Robertmurraya sp. FSL R5-0851: one gene and its partner. The protein of the gene in region 1 interacts with the protein of each later gene in a pairwise test. Links are inferred from orthologs where the notes say so. Each region holds a gene or a part of one and is shown on either strand. Other genes may lie near its edges.

The links.
Region 2: the proteins of MKX65_RS17445 (region 1) and tuf interact in binary tests that used the Bacillus subtilis proteins (3 or more experiments, as listed by UniProt). The link is inferred for Robertmurraya sp. FSL R5-0851 from one-to-one orthologs.

What each region holds. Positions count from the first base shown.
Region 1 is NZ_JBBOOE010000001.1:3,369,890-3,381,166, forward strand. What follows is about bases 3,790-6,561. They hold MKX65_RS17445 (rod shape-determining protein), read right to left. Parts: upstream 5,801-6,561; coding sequence 4,778-5,800; downstream 3,790-4,777. Other genes in these bases: mreD (rod shape-determining protein MreD), read right to left, coding at 3,790-3,821; mreC (rod shape-determining protein MreC), read right to left, coding at 3,818-4,699; MKX65_RS17455 (hypothetical protein), read right to left, coding at 6,223-6,561. In the rest of the region: MKX65_RS17415 (M50 family metallopeptidase), read right to left, coding at 1-781; MKX65_RS17420 (M23 family metallopeptidase), read right to left, coding at 774-1,550; septum site-determining protein MinD, read right to left, coding at 1,675-2,478; septum site-determining protein MinC, read right to left, coding at 2,480-3,160; more of mreD, read right to left, coding at 3,303-3,789; more of MKX65_RS17455, read right to left, coding at 6,562-7,452; MKX65_RS17465 (Maf family protein), read right to left, coding at 8,558-9,115; MKX65_RS17470 (hypothetical protein), read right to left, coding at 9,309-10,391; MKX65_RS17475 (sensor domain-containing diguanylate cyclase), read right to left, coding at 10,523-11,277.
Region 2 is NZ_JBBOOE010000001.1:129,448-136,325, reverse strand. The notes cover bases 1,625-4,432. They hold tuf (elongation factor Tu), read right to left. Parts: upstream 3,719-4,432; coding sequence 2,531-3,718; downstream 1,625-2,530. Other genes in these bases: fusA (elongation factor G), read right to left, coding at 3,850-4,432; MKX65_RS00690 (phosphoadenylyl-sulfate reductase), read right to left, coding at 1,641-2,360; MKX65_RS00695 (inorganic phosphate transporter), read right to left, coding at 1,625-1,627. Outside these bases: sat (sulfate adenylyltransferase), read right to left, coding at 1-545; more of MKX65_RS00695, read right to left, coding at 548-1,624; more of fusA, read right to left, coding at 4,433-5,928; rpsG (30S ribosomal protein S7), read right to left, coding at 5,992-6,462; rpsL (30S ribosomal protein S12), read right to left, coding at 6,513-6,878. UniProt on the Bacillus subtilis protein: GTP hydrolase that promotes the GTP-dependent binding of aminoacyl-tRNA to the A-site of ribosomes during protein biosynthesis.

The DNA of each region.
Region 1 (11,277 bases):
ATCTTTTCTCCTGTGCATCATTCTCAATGATAATCGGATGCTTACAGCCTCTTTGAAATCTTTCAAGTACATGAATAACCAACTCGTCCTCTTCCACGTTTAATGGAATGAGTGTTCCAAACGTGTCCTTTTTCCCGTAATAGCGTTCCAGTAGAAATCGAACAAACACATACCTTCTTTGCTTCCATTCATAATACAATGAAAACAAAAGAAACGAGATGATAATCCAAACATTAAGATTTAAAGGCTCTGTCACTAAAATGACCGCACTAAATAATCCTAAAGCAATGAAAGAAAGAAGAAGTGTTTGTTTAAATGCCTTTGGAAATGGCTTCTTGATAGAAAGCCATAAAAAAACGAACTTCCCACCGTCTAATGGCCATATAGGTAGTAAATTAAATAAAAATATCATCAGATTATACTGTAGAAACATGGAGAACAAATGGTCATTTACAAATCCCACTTGATGAAGTAAATAAGCAACAGCAACAAGCCATATATGTTGTACAGGTCCAGACAATACAACGATCGCTTCTTCTCTAAGCGGTCTGTTTCCGTGTTCATCCATCTCTGCAACCCCACCGAATGGAAGCAACGTGATTTTTTTAATTCTCCATGAAAAATAGGAAGCAGCTACCCCATGGCCTAACTCATGTGTAAAGATAATGATTAAGAGGAGAAGAAGTTCATAAAAATGACCTGTCACTACAGACAAAGCCACAACTACCCACAAAAGTGGATGAATATAAATTTTTGAAAAAAGCTCCATTATTTTATTCAACCTGAATCACCTGGAAAGGGTCTATAAATTCATTACCTTCTTTTAAGGCAAAGTAAAAGGAACCTTTTTCTCCATCCCCACTATCCCTGGCTGTTCCAATTTCTTTCCCTTTCTCGATATATTCATAAAGATTAACCGAAATGTCATCAAGATTCCCATACCAAGTCTCACTCTTATCACCGTGCTGAACAATAACCGTCTTACCGAATCCCTCTTTTACACCGGCAAATTCAACCATTCCACCACTCATCGCGGAAACGGCTGCACCTTTAGGTGTTTCAATGGTTACCTTTTGTCCGTCTTCGCCAAATTCCTCTAGAATCTTCCCTGATGCCGGTAGGGCATATGGCTGTGATTCCTCTTGCACTTCTTCCGATTCTTTATTTGTAAACGGTAAGAGTGCAAGAGGCTTTCCAAACTGCTCTTCGTACCAGTTTGCTACTGTCGTAAATTGAAAATCCTTCTCCATGTTTATCGATACAAATTCTCTAACACTCTCAAATCTAGCGTCATTGTTTCTAAAAATAATCGCGATTAAGAACACCAAAATAGTTGACGCTAATATTTTAAAGATAAATACTTCCTTTTTAAAAAGTGGATGAAGCTCTTCTTCTTTCCCACTTTCATATGTGGGAATCCGATCATATCCGTGTGTTTCTTCCGTTTCTGGCAGCAACAGTCTTGAATGAGCCACGGTCTGTGTAAGCCTGTCCCTTTCCCTTTTTCGCTTTGCAATACGTTTACGAATCTCATCCGGTCTAGCCCTCATGGTTTCCCCACCAATCCTTTTTACGTTTTGTACAAGTTTATGTGCAAAAGGACAAACCTATGACAAGACAATTCAATTACAAGGACAAAGAAACCAAAAATAAAAACCGAGAAAAATCTCGGTTTTACTTAACACCAAAAAACTTTTTAATTTTAGTAAATACACCCTTATCACTATCATCAAGCTGTTGGAGAGGTATGGATTCGCCTAGTATTCGGCGTGCAATATTTCGATAAGCAATTGATGCTTTTGAATTAGGATTAAGTGCGATTGGTTCACCATGATTAGACGCTTTAATCACTTCGTCATCATCTGCCACTATTCCAATTAAATCAATAGATAGGTGTGCGGTGATTTCGTCTACATCAAGCATATCTCCATTTTTCATCATATGGCTGCGTATACGATTAATCACGAGCTTTGGCGCCTCCACATTTTCTTCCTTTTCCAGTAGTCCGATGATTCTGTCCGCATCCCGAACAGCTGAAACCTCAGGTGTAGTTACAACAATAGCTTTATCCGCACCTGCAACTGCATTTTTGTAACCTTGCTCAATTCCCGCCGGACAGTCAATAATAATATAATCATAGTCCTGCTTCAAATTGTTAATCAATGTTTTCATTTGTTCAGGCTGAACTGCCGTTTTATCACTAGTTTGTGCTGCTGGAAGCAGGTAAAGTAGATCATCAAATCTCTTATCTTTAACTAACGCTTGATGAATCTTACAGCGACCTTCCACGACGTCAACTAAATCGTAAATAATTCGGTTTTCAAGTCCCATCACAACGTCTAAGTTTCTCAATCCAATATCTGTATCAACAAGGCAGACACGCTTCCCTTGTAAGGCTAGTGCAGTACCAATATTTGCAGAAGTAGTCGTTTTCCCTACTCCACCTTTTCCTGAAGTTACAACAATGGCTTGTCCCATTTTAGCGTCCCCCTTTCAGCTTCGTTAAGTTTGGTCTTAGCTGAGATAATACTTGCAATCTATCAATAACAATTTGATCATTTTCATCAATATAGGCACATTCCATCTCCCGTCTCTCCTTGTCTGTTCCATAATCAGGAGCACGGTTAATGCAATGACTTATTCTAATTTGTGAAGGATTCATTACTGAGGCAACAACGACTGCCTTTGAATTTCCAAAGCATCCTGCGTGAGCAATTCCCTTTAATGCTCCTATAATAAAGATATTCCCACCGGCTCGAACCGTTCCACCAGGATTTACATCTCCCACCAAAAGCAAATCACCTGGTGTTTCTAGTACTTGACCTGACCGAATAACTCTCGCTACTGGGATGATCTCATTTGCCGCTATTGCTAGATCAGCCTCTTCCCTTGTCATTACATTTGATTGAATTAATTCAACAACTAAATTCTTTTTTTGGCGTATTAAATTTTTAATTTCTTCTTGCTGTTCTTCTGTCAAGTATCGGTTACCTACTTGAACTCGTACGGATATTAAAGGTCGATCCTTGTTAGCTAAAGAATTTTCGGTTAATTTGGAATCTAATTCCTTTTTTAATTCTTCATAGGAGCAAAGATCATCTAAGTGTAACGTTAATCCATCCTTTGTTCCTTTAATTAGCACATTTTGTGTCTTCTTCATGATAAGTTGGTCACCTCAATAGAAAAGCATCCCTCGATGTAAAAAAACCTAAGTATAAAAGCTCAACGAAATAAACTGACATATATCTTTATATTATTTCGACCTTAAGCCCCAGAAATCCTTTTTAAATAGAACTGATTTTTTATTCATTTCTAAGTTCCTCTGCATACTTATCAAACTGTCGTTTAAGAGGAAAGGAAACCAAAATCGTAAACACTAAATTTAGTATTAAGGTCGGATAAAGCCTCTCCTGTAAGAAAGTTTGAAATGCCATTTCGGTTACTTTTAATAAATAGTTTAACTCATACACACCAAGCTCTAGTAGGATAATTCCCACCATAGATGTTAATGAAACTACAACGAGATGATTATGTATAAGCTGCATCGTCTTTGAAACAAAATAAGCAATAAGTGGGTACAAAAAGAAATAAATCCCAATTACTTCTGTATAAACAATATCAAAGAGCAGCCCAAAAATAGCCGCATACAGAATCCCTTGTTTCTTTCCACCGTAAACGGTTAAAAACAAAAGAACTACTAAAAGAAAATGAGGGACGATGATGCGATCACTATTAAAAAGCTGCGGAGAAAAAAGTTCAACAAACAGACTCTCTAGTATGAAAAAAAATAACACAAAAATAGGAAGAAGGAGTTTTTTCACAATTCCTCCTCCTCTTCGCTAGTAATATCACTTAAGTCAGGTGCTTGTGTTTTCACAGTGACAACCATAACATGACGGATATCATAAAAGTCAGCACCTGGCTCCACGTAAGCAGTTTGATTTAAACCAAATTCATCTGGAACGACTTCAACTACTTTTCCAACTGGCAAGTTTTGTGGAAATACTCCTCCTAGTCCTGAAGTAGTAACAATTTGGTCTTTCTCTATTTTTGCATCATACGGTAGTCTCTTTAGTTTTAGGAGCTTCCTTTCCTCATCATAACCTTCAATAGTCCCGTATGTTTCTGTTTCACCTATAATTTTTGCAGAAATTCGATTGGTTGGATCATTTGCACTTAATAGCTGAATGGTCGAAGTGAACTGACTCGTGCTTTTTACTTTTCCAATTAGCCCATTTGCAGTAATAACCGCCATATTTTGTTGGATACCGTCTTGTTTCCCCTTATTAATAACAAGTAGTTCATGCCATCTTTCAGGGTTTCTACCAACAACGATTGCTTGGACAGGATCAAACGCACTTAAATCTTCCTTATTATCAAGAATCTCGCGTAGTTCTTTATTCTCTTTTGCTAGCGTTTGAACATCTACCTCAAGTTGCACTAACTCGTCTAATCGAGCTTTTAATTCCTTGTTCTCTTCATATGTATTTTGCAAATCTCTTACATTCTCAAAGAAACCTGCTACATAATTGGTAGGACGCGAAAAGGCTGATTGTACCCATCCTGTCGTATCTTTAATAAATTGTTCAGGCCATGTTAACTTCTCTCGCTCTCTTATAGAAAAACCGATTAATGCCACGAGAATGATGATGCTAACTAATAAAATGATAAGGCGTTTATTTGATAAAAATTGTGGCATTTCTTACACCTCAAGTGAAAATATTCCCACACAGGGGTATTCCCTCACTCCTTAAGGAGTGAGGGAAGGTTAGATTGCTTATCGTGTTTCTGAAGCTTTATTTTTAAAAAGATGAATATGATCTAGAGCTTTTCCTGTACCTATTGCCACACAATCTAGTGGGTTTTCAGCAATGAGGACTGGCATATTTGTTTCTTCACTAATTACTCGGTCTAAATTGCGAAGGAGCGCACCTCCACCTGTAAGGACAATCCCACGATCCATAATATCTGCAGCAAGCTCTGGTGGAGTTTTTTCCAATGTCAGCTTAACTGCATCGACGATTGCATATACTGTATCATGAAGCGCCTTCGAGATTTCCTCTGCTCTAATTTCAATCGTTTTCGGTAGTCCCGTTAACAAATCACGACCGCGTATTTCCATATTTTCAATTCCTTCTGGGTCACCCGCACTTCCAATTTCCACTTTAATCGTTTCTGCTGTACGATCACCGATCAAAAGATTGTACGTTTTTCGAATATAATTAATAATGGCATCATCCATCTCATCCCCAGCAATGCGAATGGACTGACTTGTCACGATGCCCCCTAATGAGATAATGGCCACTTCAGTTGTCCCTCCGCCGATATCGACAACCATGCTGCCAGTAGGCTCCCATACAGGAAGATTCGCTCCGATTGCAGCAGCAAATGGTTCTTCTATTGGGTATGCATCCCTAGCACCCGCTTGACGAGTTGCATCTATTACTGCTCTTTGTTCAACAGCCGTTATCCCTGATGGTACACATACCATTACATAAGGTTTGCCTGAAAAGAAGCCCTTGCTTTTGTTTGCCGAATTTATGTAATATTTCATCATCGTTGCAGTTGTTTCATAATCAGCAATAACTCCGTCTTTCATTGGTCTAAGAGCTACCACATTACCAGGTGTTCGACCAATCATATTTTTCGCATCGTTCCCTACAGCTACAATATGTTTTGTATCTGTTTGTAGTGCAACAACAGAAGGTTCTCTTACAACAATCCCTTTTCCCTTTACATACACAAGCGTATTTGCTGTTCCTAAATCAATTCCAAGATCTCTTGTTCCTATTCCAAACATGAAGTATCTCCCTTTCTCATCCAAATCGTACGAATAAAGTCATCCGTCTAATGGTTTGTCCAATATGGAATTTCACTTTTTCTAGTCAAAACTATTTATTATGAATTCATCTTAGTAATTTCATTGCAAAAAAATCATAAAGCTTATTATATCGCATCGTCAAATAAATTCATAGTGTCATAAATAGCCTTTTTCCTTTAAACTAACAAATTTATTTTCCCCAATAATTAAATGATCAAGAATCTCAATACCTAATATTTTTCCACATTCCGCTAGTCTTTTCGTAACCTCAATATCCTCCTTGCTAGGAGTAGGATCGTAGGGTAGGAGAAAAGCGCCATCCAAGTAGCTACGGTTTCTTCTCTCCTCCCGCAGAACCGTACGTACACCTTTTAGCGTATACGGCTCGCCAGCTACAAGGCTTAATATCTCAAAAAGGAAAACTCAGATAATTTAATAAATGGATATAAACTTTCTACTTCTCCTTCTGCTTTCACTTTTATACAAAGATCTCCTTGTTTATATGATTTCATTTCAAGACTAACTTTGTTAATGGAGCACTTTCTTTTCATTGCTATTGTCCTAATATAACTGCCTCTAGCTAATGAGAATAGTTTCGAAAAGTCATGCCAATTATTTGCTCCTCGATAATCCAAAACGAACTTGCTTAATTCGGCATGGTAGACCCGCATGATTTTTCGTTCAGAGAGGTTGATCAATCCTGGGCGAGGCATAGGAAGAAAGGCTTCAATCTCTCCATATTTTTTGGACAGTCTCTTTAGTGTAACGTCAGGTATTTTGAAAAGAAGAGTGTTAGTCTGTTTACACCTTTTCATCTCATAACCACATACTAAAACCGGTTTCTCAAGATTGGAAAGGTAAAGGGAATATTCTTTGTTTGCGTATAAAAGTTTTGAGCTGAAAAATAGTTGAATCTCATTAAAAGCATGAACTGCTTCGTCTTTAGATCCCTTAAATGTCATCAAGAAATGGTCAACCTCTTGTATATACTTGAACGTTCCTATGCTAGTATTTGCCTTTTTTCCTTTATTCAACTTCAACCTCAAAAATAAATCCACTTCTTGAAAATAAATAGAGTAAAGAATTGATATGAGAGTTGCACCTTTATTTGAAGTAGTTTTATCGATTATCCCGGAGAATATTGCATGATGAAGGAGGAGTAAGAAACGTCGGTCACTCACCTTATTTTCAATATTTTTCAGGAGTAGATGGTACCAAACAGAAGTCTTCTTTTGATTTATACCCCCATAAATCAACCAGGTTTGGTCATTCCAATTTCTTTTTACCTCTTTGAGAGATTGATTCAGAACATCCTTATTAAGGTGAGTTTCTTTAAATATGGTTGTAAGAATGACCTTAATCACCTCGAGGACCATTAACTCTCTATAAGAGGGAGGCTGCAACCTATCCCTATGATTTTCGAATCGAAACGTTCCCTTTTTAAGTTTTAAAATGATTTCATCCACTTCTTGTATATGAACTTCATTTAAAGTTTTCAAATCATATAATTGTTTATGAGCCTTTATCCATAAATCACTCTTATACATAAGACGATAGCAATCAGTAATTTGTTTCCCTTTTTGTAAAGCCTTTTTCAAAACGTCTAATTGTTGAAATGGATTAATTGCCATGTTCATGACACCTTTCAATGGACGAATAGTAGCCTGTCACCCTTCCCCTTGCTAAGCCCATTACAGGCAAACGTTGAGTAATATGGTGACTCCGTTACCTTATACAACCTTAGTTGCACTTAGGCAATCCCTGAATTATGCAGCATAATAGAGCGTGATGGTTAGGTACCCCTTTTGACGTTTTACTCTTTACCTGAGTATAGAAGGACAATCCTTACAATCATAAAAAGTCAGGAGAACTTCTCCGATATTGTCCTCGTTACCTTTTAGCTATCATAAGTAACGGCGTACCCTTCGCTCCTCCGTCTAGGATTCAAGCAGTCTAGCCTTTACCATACACCACTTGGTCTGAGAAACTGACTCGATATGATAGCTAATCGTCTCTTTCCCTTTTCACATCATGCTTTTTTCCCTTTACAGGTTTCCCTTTCAGGTAAGATGCTGACCATAGAACCATGTAAGGAGTTCTAATTCTTTTAGAATGCTATTATGCGGCACCTTACAGGCGCACTCCTGATGGGTGATTATGTGCACAAATTACAGAAGCCGCTGAACGTTTTAATGCTTCCTTGTACACCTCGCGAGGATGAACGATGGAAGCATTTAAGCTCCCAATAAAGACAGTTTTTTTGTGGAGGACTTGATTTTTGGTATTAAGATAGAGACAAACAAAATGTTCTTGACTAAGGAATCTCATATCCTGCATCACATACTTAGCACCATCCTCAGGTGAACGAATGACATACCGATCATCATAATTCAAGTTTGTTATTCGCCTCCCTATTTCTACGGCAGCAAGTACTTGAACAGCTTTTGCCATACCTATCCCCTTTATCTGGGTCATTTCATCTAAGGTTGCTTCTTTTAGGAGCCTAAGTCCTTCAAAATGATTTAATAATCGATTAGCCAATTGAAGAACGGACTCTTCTTTTGTTCCCGTTCTCAAAAGAAGAGCAAGTAGTTCATGGTTTGAAAGGCTTTCAGGACCACTTTGAACAAAGCGCTCCCGGGGACGTTCTTCATGGGGATAATCCTTAATCATTAGTGTTTCTGTTCGCATTTCGTACCTCCTAATATTTTATGGGAGGTCGACGTCGAACCTTCATCACCTAAAAGGTTTTAATTCGCGGACAAGGCGTGCTACCGGTAATCCTACGACCGTAAAATAATCACCTGCAATTCGTTTCACTAATGTGCTACCGAATCCCTGTATACCGTAGCTACCTGCCTTATCGAACGGTTCTCCAGTACTTATATAGGAGTGAATTTCTTCGTCAGATAACTCCCAGAATGTTACATCAGTCTGTTCATAAAAAGTCGTGGTACGAGCAGCTGATACAATCGCTACTCCTGTATAAACAGAATGTGTGGTTCCAGATAATTTCCTTAACATCTCAAAAGCTTCGGTTGGAGTTTTAGGCTTTCCTAAAACTTCACCATCTGCAACAACAATCGTGTCTGCACCAATGACAATTGATGAAGAATGATTTTTTGACACATGCTTTGCCTTACGGTCTGCTAAATTAATTACTACTTCATGTGGTGCAAGTTCGGAATGAAAGGTTTCATCCACATCACTTGCTTTTACCTCAAACGGGATTTGAAGAATGGATAACAGTTCCTTTCGTCGAGGAGAGGAAGAGGCTAAAATGAGGTTTTGCATAAGATCACCTTACCTTTTAATTTGGATCATTGGGGAGATACCTTTATATCGTAACAAAAAATAGGAAGTCAGTCATTTTTTAAATGGACATTTTTTCTAAAAAAATATAAAAAAACAGAGCTTGTCAATGGATTGACAAGACTCTGCTATTTTCTCGCCATTTCCCGGAAAATATCCGAAAATGTCGATATTTTTATTTTTCTGATTGGTATAAGGACAAAAAGCTTAATAAATGCTCCTGAAGCTCCGTGCTCTTTTCTTTTGATGGGTTTAAAGCAATAGTAATAGCTTTGTCTAATTCTTCTTTGATCTGAATCATTCTTTCACTTTTAAGATCCTTATTATTAATCTTATCCCACTCGACTTTCATTTGTGTGACATTGGTTGAAGCTTCTTCAGGAATGGTTTGTTCCAGCGTAAGACTTGTACTAATTGTCACTAGTGGTGCATATAATTGTGATGCCTGCTCAAGTAGCTTTTGCTCCATACTGGTGATCTCGTTTAGTTGAATGCCACCGACTTGTATTTCTTTTGCATAAATATCAATGCCTTTTTCCGTTAAACGCTCACCAATTGCTTTACCACTTTCCTTCGTAACACTAATGCCAACTAGAAGATAACTTCTATCAGTTGTCACGACTGATGTGGGAATTCCTTTTTGATCTAGAACTTTCTTGCCTTCATTTGCTGCTTCAACTGAAGAATAAGCACTTTCTTGGACAACAAAAGTAGAAACAACCGGTAATGTATAACTGACTACATTCGCCTGTTCGCTTTGTTGTTCAGTAGGGGGAACCGTCGTAACTACTTCTTGTCCTCCAAGGGTCTGGTCAGTAATGACAAGTCTCAAGAGGATAAATCCAAAGCTCATCCCTATGATAACGGCAAAAAAGAGGGCAAAGAAAATAGAAGGAGAGAGATTATTTTTATTTTTCTTAAGGGATTTGATCACGCTCTTTCCCTTAGTTGGTTTGCTTGTATAGCTAGCAATCTTGTACTCCTCTAGTTCTGGTTCCTCACTTGTGTCTGGTAGGATCCAGTCAAAGTCTTCCTCATCCTTTTCAGCAGAAGCCGCTGCTACTTCTTCATAATTCGGTTCCTTAATACTTGGCTTTTCTACTGGCCGTCTATCGAATTCTAGTTTTCGACCATCATCTTCGACAAAAGTTTTACTAGAAGTCATTTTTTCTGGTTTTGATTTCTGCTTATTCTCTTGATACGTTCTTGATTTACCATCAATTTTTATCGTGATAGTATTTTTTTTCTGGTTTTCCACTACATTTGCCTCCTTCGAAGATGAGTGCTTGTTTCATCCTATCATAGAGTACAAAAAAAATAACAAGACTTTTGTCGTCTTGTCATGGAATGATTTCGCCAAATTTCTTGGTTATTTTTGTAATTTCTATTTTATTTTACGTATTGAGCTACTCTATTTCTCCCCGCGCGCTTTGCTCCTACATATAACGCACGGTCCGCGTGTCGTATTAATGATTGAGGATCGTCTGCATCATCTGGGGATGTAGCTACTCCAATAGATGCTGTAATGTTTACTAGCAATTTTTTATTATTCTCCGAAATATGTTGTTCGAGGGTAAATGGCCAATTAGCAATGGTTAATCGTACAATCTCAGCTAGCTTGAATGCCTCTTGCTTATCAACATCAGGTAATAGAATTGTAAATTCCTCTCCACCATATCTCGCAACTGTTCCCTTTTTTCCAACCAAATTCTCTAATCGAGTAGCTAATTCTCTTAATATTTCATTTCCACTTTGGTGACCATATGTGTCGTTTACTGACTTAAAATGGTCGATATCTAATAAAATGAGAGAGATTTTCTTCCTTTCAGCAGCCATCAACTTCTTGTACTCTGCTTGCAGCTCATTATCTAAGTATCGATAGTTGTATAGATTGGTAAGTGCGCATCGCTCACTTATTTCTTTTGTCTTCTCATAATGTCTCGCATTCTCCACAGCTACAGCTAAGTAAGAGCATAAAATTTCAAGAATCATAAGCTGGGACTTTTCGTATGCCCTTTTTTCAGATGAAGCTAGCAATAAAACCCCAACTACTTCGTTGCTTTTAACAATCGGAACGCAAAGTACACTTTCCATATCAGAGGATAAAGGTTCCTTTGATATAGGTTTCCATTCTTTGCTGCTCG
Region 2 (6,878 bases), 3.2 Mb from region 1 along the record:
GTCTTCCACCCGTTTTCAGCAAAGATACTTCTTGTTTCTGTTGGATCTAGATAGTACTCGTTAAATCTTTCTCTTTCCAATCGCTTTACGACCTTAATTGGTCCACCAACGTAAACATTCTTTCTTTCAAATAATTTACGTACACCTGGATGAGCTAATTCATCTGTTTGGTATACCGCTTTCGCCTCAACTTCCTTATCCGGAGTATAGATGTCATTAATCGTGATGACTCCGTATACTTCCCCTTCAAAAACAAGTTTCGCTTCTGCACCAATGGACAAAGTGCTCGCTTTGTCTTCATCTACCGGAAGAGTAATCGGTATACTCCATACATGACCATCAGCTAAGCGTAAGTTATTCACTACTGATTCATAATCCTTTTTATTGAAAAAACCAGTAATCGGGCTATATGCACCATTTCCAATTAGTTCTAGATCGCTTAAAGCTGTCTTATCTAAATCAATGGAAAGTTCGATATGTTCAACTTTGTATTCCGGCTCCCAAAGATTAATAAGTTTTCCTCCGTGTGGTGTACTAAGTGTCATAATTAAATACCTCCGCTATTTTCAAAGTATGTTCGGTTCTCTTTCTTTATCGTATTTGCCAAGGACAGTGTCCCTAGAGTGGCAATACTTACACTAAACAACACAACAACTGTATATATATCAGTATCAACAAAGATTTTCACAAGTCCATAAGATAGGACAAGTGAAAGAATAGGAGATACAACCCATACCTTGAGTATCTTATTTATAATACTTTGTTGAAAAATTACCTTTCCTCTTTGAGCAAAACCTATTCCAATAATTGCAGTACTAGTAACTTGAGTTAACGGTACTGGTAATCCAAATACAGAAGCTAATATTACCAAGATCGCACCTGTACTTGAAATAGCCCCACCTTCAAGCAAGGAAAAGCTTGTGATTTTTTTGCCGTTTGTTTGAAGTACTCTTCCTCCAAGGAATATAGCTCCTAGAGCAATGAATAATCCACCAACCCAAACTCCGGTTGTAATAGAAACTACTCCAGCTCCTACTAGAGGACCAGCAGCATTCGCAACATTGTTCATTCCTGCTGAAAAAGCTTCAAGAAACCCAACCACAATAACAAAGATGGTAATTGGCTTATTATACTTTCCATTCTTAACTGCAGGAAACTTCTTTTCAAGCAACTTTATTCCTCTACCCCACAAGAGCGCCATAGAAAACGCTGCTATTGGAACGATAAACCAGAAAGCAACAATAACTAAAATGTTCTTAACAAATAGTGCCTTAAATGCAACACCCACACCTACAACAGATCCAACTGTTATCTCGCTAGTGGACAACGGTATGCCCATTAAGTTAGCAATAAATAATGAAAGTGCAGCGGAGGATAGAATAATGAGAACTACTTTTTCATCAAGTATTGATGATGGCACAATATTTGAACCGATAGTTTTGACAACTTCACTTCCACCGAGTACAGCACCTAAAAATATCGCTACTCCACAGACAAGCAGAGCGACTTTCTTTTTCGGAAGCGCCCCAGAGCCGTATGCGATAGAAATGGAGGCGGCAGCCCCACTTGCACCAATATTCATTGCCAAAAAGAGAGCAACAATAATAGCCGTATAAGTGATAATCATGGGCAAAGCCCTCCTATTGGTGTAATCCGCATTCTGTCTTACCTGTTCCTGTCCATCGACCTGATCTCATATCCTCTGCGTTAAATGCAGGGGAGGTACATGGTGCACATCCAATACTAGGGTACCCATTGTCATGAAGAACATTGTAAGGAAGATCATTTTTGTGTGTGTATCTCCAAACATCCTTCCATGTCCAATGAATGAGAGGACATACTTTTATCGATTCAAATTTGTTATCTTTATTGAAATACTGCGTGTTCTTTCTCGTTTCTGACTGCTCTCTTCTTAATCCACTTATCCATGCAGTGGCACCCGATAAGGCTTCTCTTAACGGAATGATTTTTCTTATTTCACAGCACTTGTTTGGAGCTGTCTTCCAGAGCTCATCACCATGTTGTTCTGCCTGCTCTTCTAATGTTAAAGAAGGTTTTTTAAGTTCAATTTGTAGTTGCGGATAACGTTCTTTTACTTTATCTATTAACTCGTACGTCTCTTTAAAATGAAGACCTGTGTCTAAGAATACTACTTTTGCATCTGGCTTAACTTTCGAAATTAGATCAATCATGACCATGCCTTCTATTCCAAAACTACATGCGTACACAATTTCATTTTCATCGTATTGCTCATAACTCCAACGCAACGCATCCAGTGCACCTTTTGTTTCATTCTCCTCGTCGAAGCTAGGGAATGAATAATGATCATATGATGAAAAGGTCAATTTTGACTCGACCATGCAATACCACTCCTAACATTATTGTATCTCTAATTTAGTTTTTAATTCCAACTTAACAGATAGGTTTAATTAAATTTATCAACTAAGAGCAAAATTGTCAATGACTTTAGATAAAAATTAGCATATAAAAAAAGCAGATGGATCATCCATCTGCTTTTTTGATTCATTAATTATTCAATGATTGTAGCAACTACGCCAGCGCCTACAGTACGTCCACCCTCACGGATAGAGAACTTAGTACCTTCTTCGATCGCAACTGGAGCGATTAGTTCAACAGTCATTTCGATGTTGTCGCCAGGCATAACCATTTCAACACCTTCTGGAAGGTTACAGATACCTGTAATATCAGAAGTACGGAAATAGAATTGTGGGCGGTAGTTAGTGAAGAATGGAGTATGACGTCCACCTTCTTCTTTAGAAAGAACATAAACTTCCGCTTTGAACTTTGTGTGTGGAGTGATTGATTTTGGCTTAGCCAAAACTTGTCCACGCTCGATTTCTTCACGAGAAACCCCACGAAGAAGTGCTCCAATGTTGTCTCCAGCTTCTGCATAGTCAAGAAGCTTACGGAACATTTCTACACCTGTTACAGTAGTAGACTTAGGCTCTTCAGTGAAACCAACGATTTCAATAACGTCCCCAACTTTAACTACTCCACGCTCAACACGTCCAGTAGCAACAGTTCCACGACCAGTGATTGAGAATACATCCTCAACTGGCATCATGAATGGCTTTTCAGTGTCACGTGCTGGTGTTGGAACATACTCATCAACCGCAGCCATAAGCTCGTTGATTTTCTCTTCCCATTCAGCTTCACCTTCTAATGCTTTAAGAGCAGAACCTTTGATTACAGGAATGTCATCTCCAGGGAAGTCATACTCAGAAAGTAGGTCGCGGATTTCCATTTCTACTAATTCAAGAAGCTCTTCGTCGTCTACCATATCACACTTGTTCATGAATACTACAAGGTGAGGTACACCAACCTGACGAGAAAGTAGGATGTGCTCACGAGTTTGTGGCATTGGGCCATCAGTTGCAGATACAACTAGGATTCCGCCATCCATTTGTGCAGCACCAGTGATCATGTTCTTAACGTAGTCAGCGTGACCTGGGCAGTCAACATGTGCGTAGTGACGGTTAGCAGTTTCGTACTCAACGTGCGCAGTAGAGATTGTGATTCCACGCTCTCTTTCTTCTGGAGCACCGTCGATTTGATCATATGCACGAGCTTCTGCTCCACCTACTTTAGCAAGTACAGAAGTGATTGCAGCTGTTAAAGTTGTTTTACCATGGTCAACGTGACCAATTGTACCGATGTTAACGTGTGGCTTTGAACGGTCAAATTTAGCTTTTCCCATTAGAAAAATCCTCCTTTAATATATAAAAAATAGTCTAAGTATATTTATGGACAGAGAGGCAGCTGTTACCAGCACCTACCAATGTCCACACTTACATAAGTAGTTATACTTTAAAAAAGGGCGAAAATCAATTATTCGCCTTTATTTTTTTTGATGATTTCTTCAGAGATTGATTTTGGAACCTCTTCATAGTGATCGAAGTGCATAGAGAATACTCCACGACCTTGCGTACTAGAACGAAGGCTAGTTGCATATCCAAACATTTCAGAAAGTGGAACCATTGCACGAACAACTTGAGCGTTTCCGCGTGCTTCCATACCTTCTACACGACCACGACGTGAAGTTACGTTACCCATAATATCACCAAGATACTCTTCAGGAATAATAACTTCGACTCTCATGATAGGCTCAAGAATAACTGGGTTACACTTAGAAGCTGCTGCTTTAAGTGCCATAGACGCAGCGATCTTAAACGCCATTTCAGATGAGTCAACATCATGGTAAGATCCATCAAATAATCTAGCTTTGATATCAACAACAGGGAATCCAGCAATCATACCTCTGTCAAGTGAGTCTTCAAGACCTGCTTGTACAGCTGGGATGTATTCACGAGGAACAACACCACCAACGATTCCGTTTACGAATTCAAATCCTTTTCCTTCTTCGTTTGGAGAGAATTCAATCCAAACGTGTCCGAATTGTCCACGACCACCAGATTGGCGAGCGAACTTTCCTTCTACACTAGCAGAAGAACGGATTGTTTCGCGGTAAGCAACCTGAGGAGCACCAACGTTTGCTTCAACTTTGAATTCACGACGCATACGGTCTACTAGAATATCTAAGTGAAGCTCACCCATACCTGCAATGATAACTTGTCCAGTTTCCTGGTCAGTATGCGCACGGAATGTAGGATCCTCTTCTTGAAGCTTTTGTAGAGCAGTAGTCATTTTATCTTGGTCAGCTTTAGACTTAGGCTCGATAGATAATTGAATAACTGGCTCTGGGAATTCCATAGACTCTAGGATAACTAGGTTCTTTTCATCACATAGTGTATCTCCAGTTGTAGTATCTTTTAGACCTACAGCAGCAGCGATGTCACCAGCGTATACCATTGAAATCTCTTCACGGCTGTTAGCATGCATTTGTAGAATACGACCTACACGCTCACGCTTACCTTTAGTAGAGTTTTGAACGTAAGAACCTGAGCTTAATGTACCAGAGTACACACGGAAGAAAGTTAGTTTTCCAACATAAGGGTCAGTCATAACTTTGAACGCTAGAGCTGAGAAAGGCTCTTCATCGCTTGAGTGACGCTCAACTACTTCATCGCTATCAGGTAAAGTACCTTTGATTGCAGGTACATCTAATGGTGATGGCAGGTAGTCAATTACAGCGTCAAGCATCAATTGAACACCTTTGTTTTTGAATGCTGAACCACAGATAACTGGGTAGAACTCAACGTTAACAGTACCTTTACGAATCGCTGATTTCAGCTCATCGTTAGTGATTTCTTCGCCACCAAGGTATTTTTCCATTAATACTTCGTCAAACTCAGATACCGCTTCAATTAATTTTTCACGGTATTCTTCTGCTTCAGCACGGTACTCTTCAGGGATTTCACGAACTTCAATATCTGTTCCAAGGTCGTTACCATAGAATGTTGCATTCATTTCAACAAGGTCAATTATTGCTGAGAATTGATCTTCAGCTCCGATTGGAAGTTGAATTGCAGCAGCATTCGCTTGTAAGCGATCATGAAGTGTTTTGATTGAATACTTGAAATCAGCACCAATTTTGTCCATCTTGTTTACAAATACAACACGTGGTACACCGTAAGTTGTTGCTTGGCGCCAAACTGTTTCAGTTTGAGGCTCAACACCAGACTGTGCATCAAGTACAGCAACTGCGCCATCAAGTACACGAAGAGAACGTTCAACTTCAACTGTGAAGTCTACGTGTCCTGGTGTATCGATGATGTTAACTCGGTGGCCTTTCCATTGAGCAGTTGTAGCAGCGGAAGTGATTGTAATTCCGCGCTCCTGTTCCTGCTCCATCCAGTCCATTTGAGATGCACCTTCATGTGTTTCACCAATCTTATGAATACGACCAGTGTAATAAAGTACACGCTCAGTTGTTGTTGTTTTACCAGCATCGATGTGTGCCATGATACCGATATTTCTTGTATTTGCTAAGGAGAACTCTCTTGCCATTGGTATTTCTCCTTTCTCGTATGAGTGTTTTAGTTTATTTTTATATTAGGGTAAAAGTAAATTCTACCAACGATAGTGAGCAAATGCTTTGTTTGCTTCAGCCATTTTGTGAGTGTCTTCACGCTTCTTAACTGATGCACCAGTGTTATTAGCTGCATCTAAGATTTCGTTAGCTAAACGCTCTTCCATCGTCTTTTCTCCACGAAGGCGAGAGTAGTTTACTAACCAACGAAGACCTAGAGTTGTACGACGATCTGGACGCACCTCTACTGGTACTTGATAGTTAGAACCACCTACACGGCGTGCTTTAACTTCAAGAACTGGCATGATATTTTTAAGTGCTGCATCGAATACTTCGATTGGTTCTTTACCACTGCGCTCACGAATAAGTTCGAATGCAGAGTAAAGGATTGCTTGTGACTTTCCTCTTTTACCGTCGATCATCATTTTGTTGATCAAACGAGTGATTAGCTTTGAGTTATATAACGGATCTGGTAATACGTCTCTCTTTGCTACAGGACCTTTACGAGGCATGTTTGTTCCTCCTTTCACAGAAGTGTGATTTTAGTTTTTTGTAGTAATCATTATTTCTTAGCTGCTTTTGGTCTCTTAGTTCCGTATTTAGAACGACCTTGCATACGGTTGTTTACACCAGCTGTATCTAGTGCACCACGAACGATATGATAACGTACCCCTGGTAAGTCCTTTACACGACCACCGCGAATAAGTACTACGCTGTGCTCTTGTAGGTTGTGACCAATTCCAGGAATGTATGCTGTTACTTCAATTCCGTTAGTTAAGCGTACACGAGCATATTTACGTAATGCTGAGTTCGGCTTCTTCGGTGTCATAGTACCAACACGCGTACATACCCCACGCTTTTGAGGTGAAGATACGTTCGTTTGTGATTTCTTGAAGCTGTTGTAACCTTTGTTTAGTGCAGGTGATTT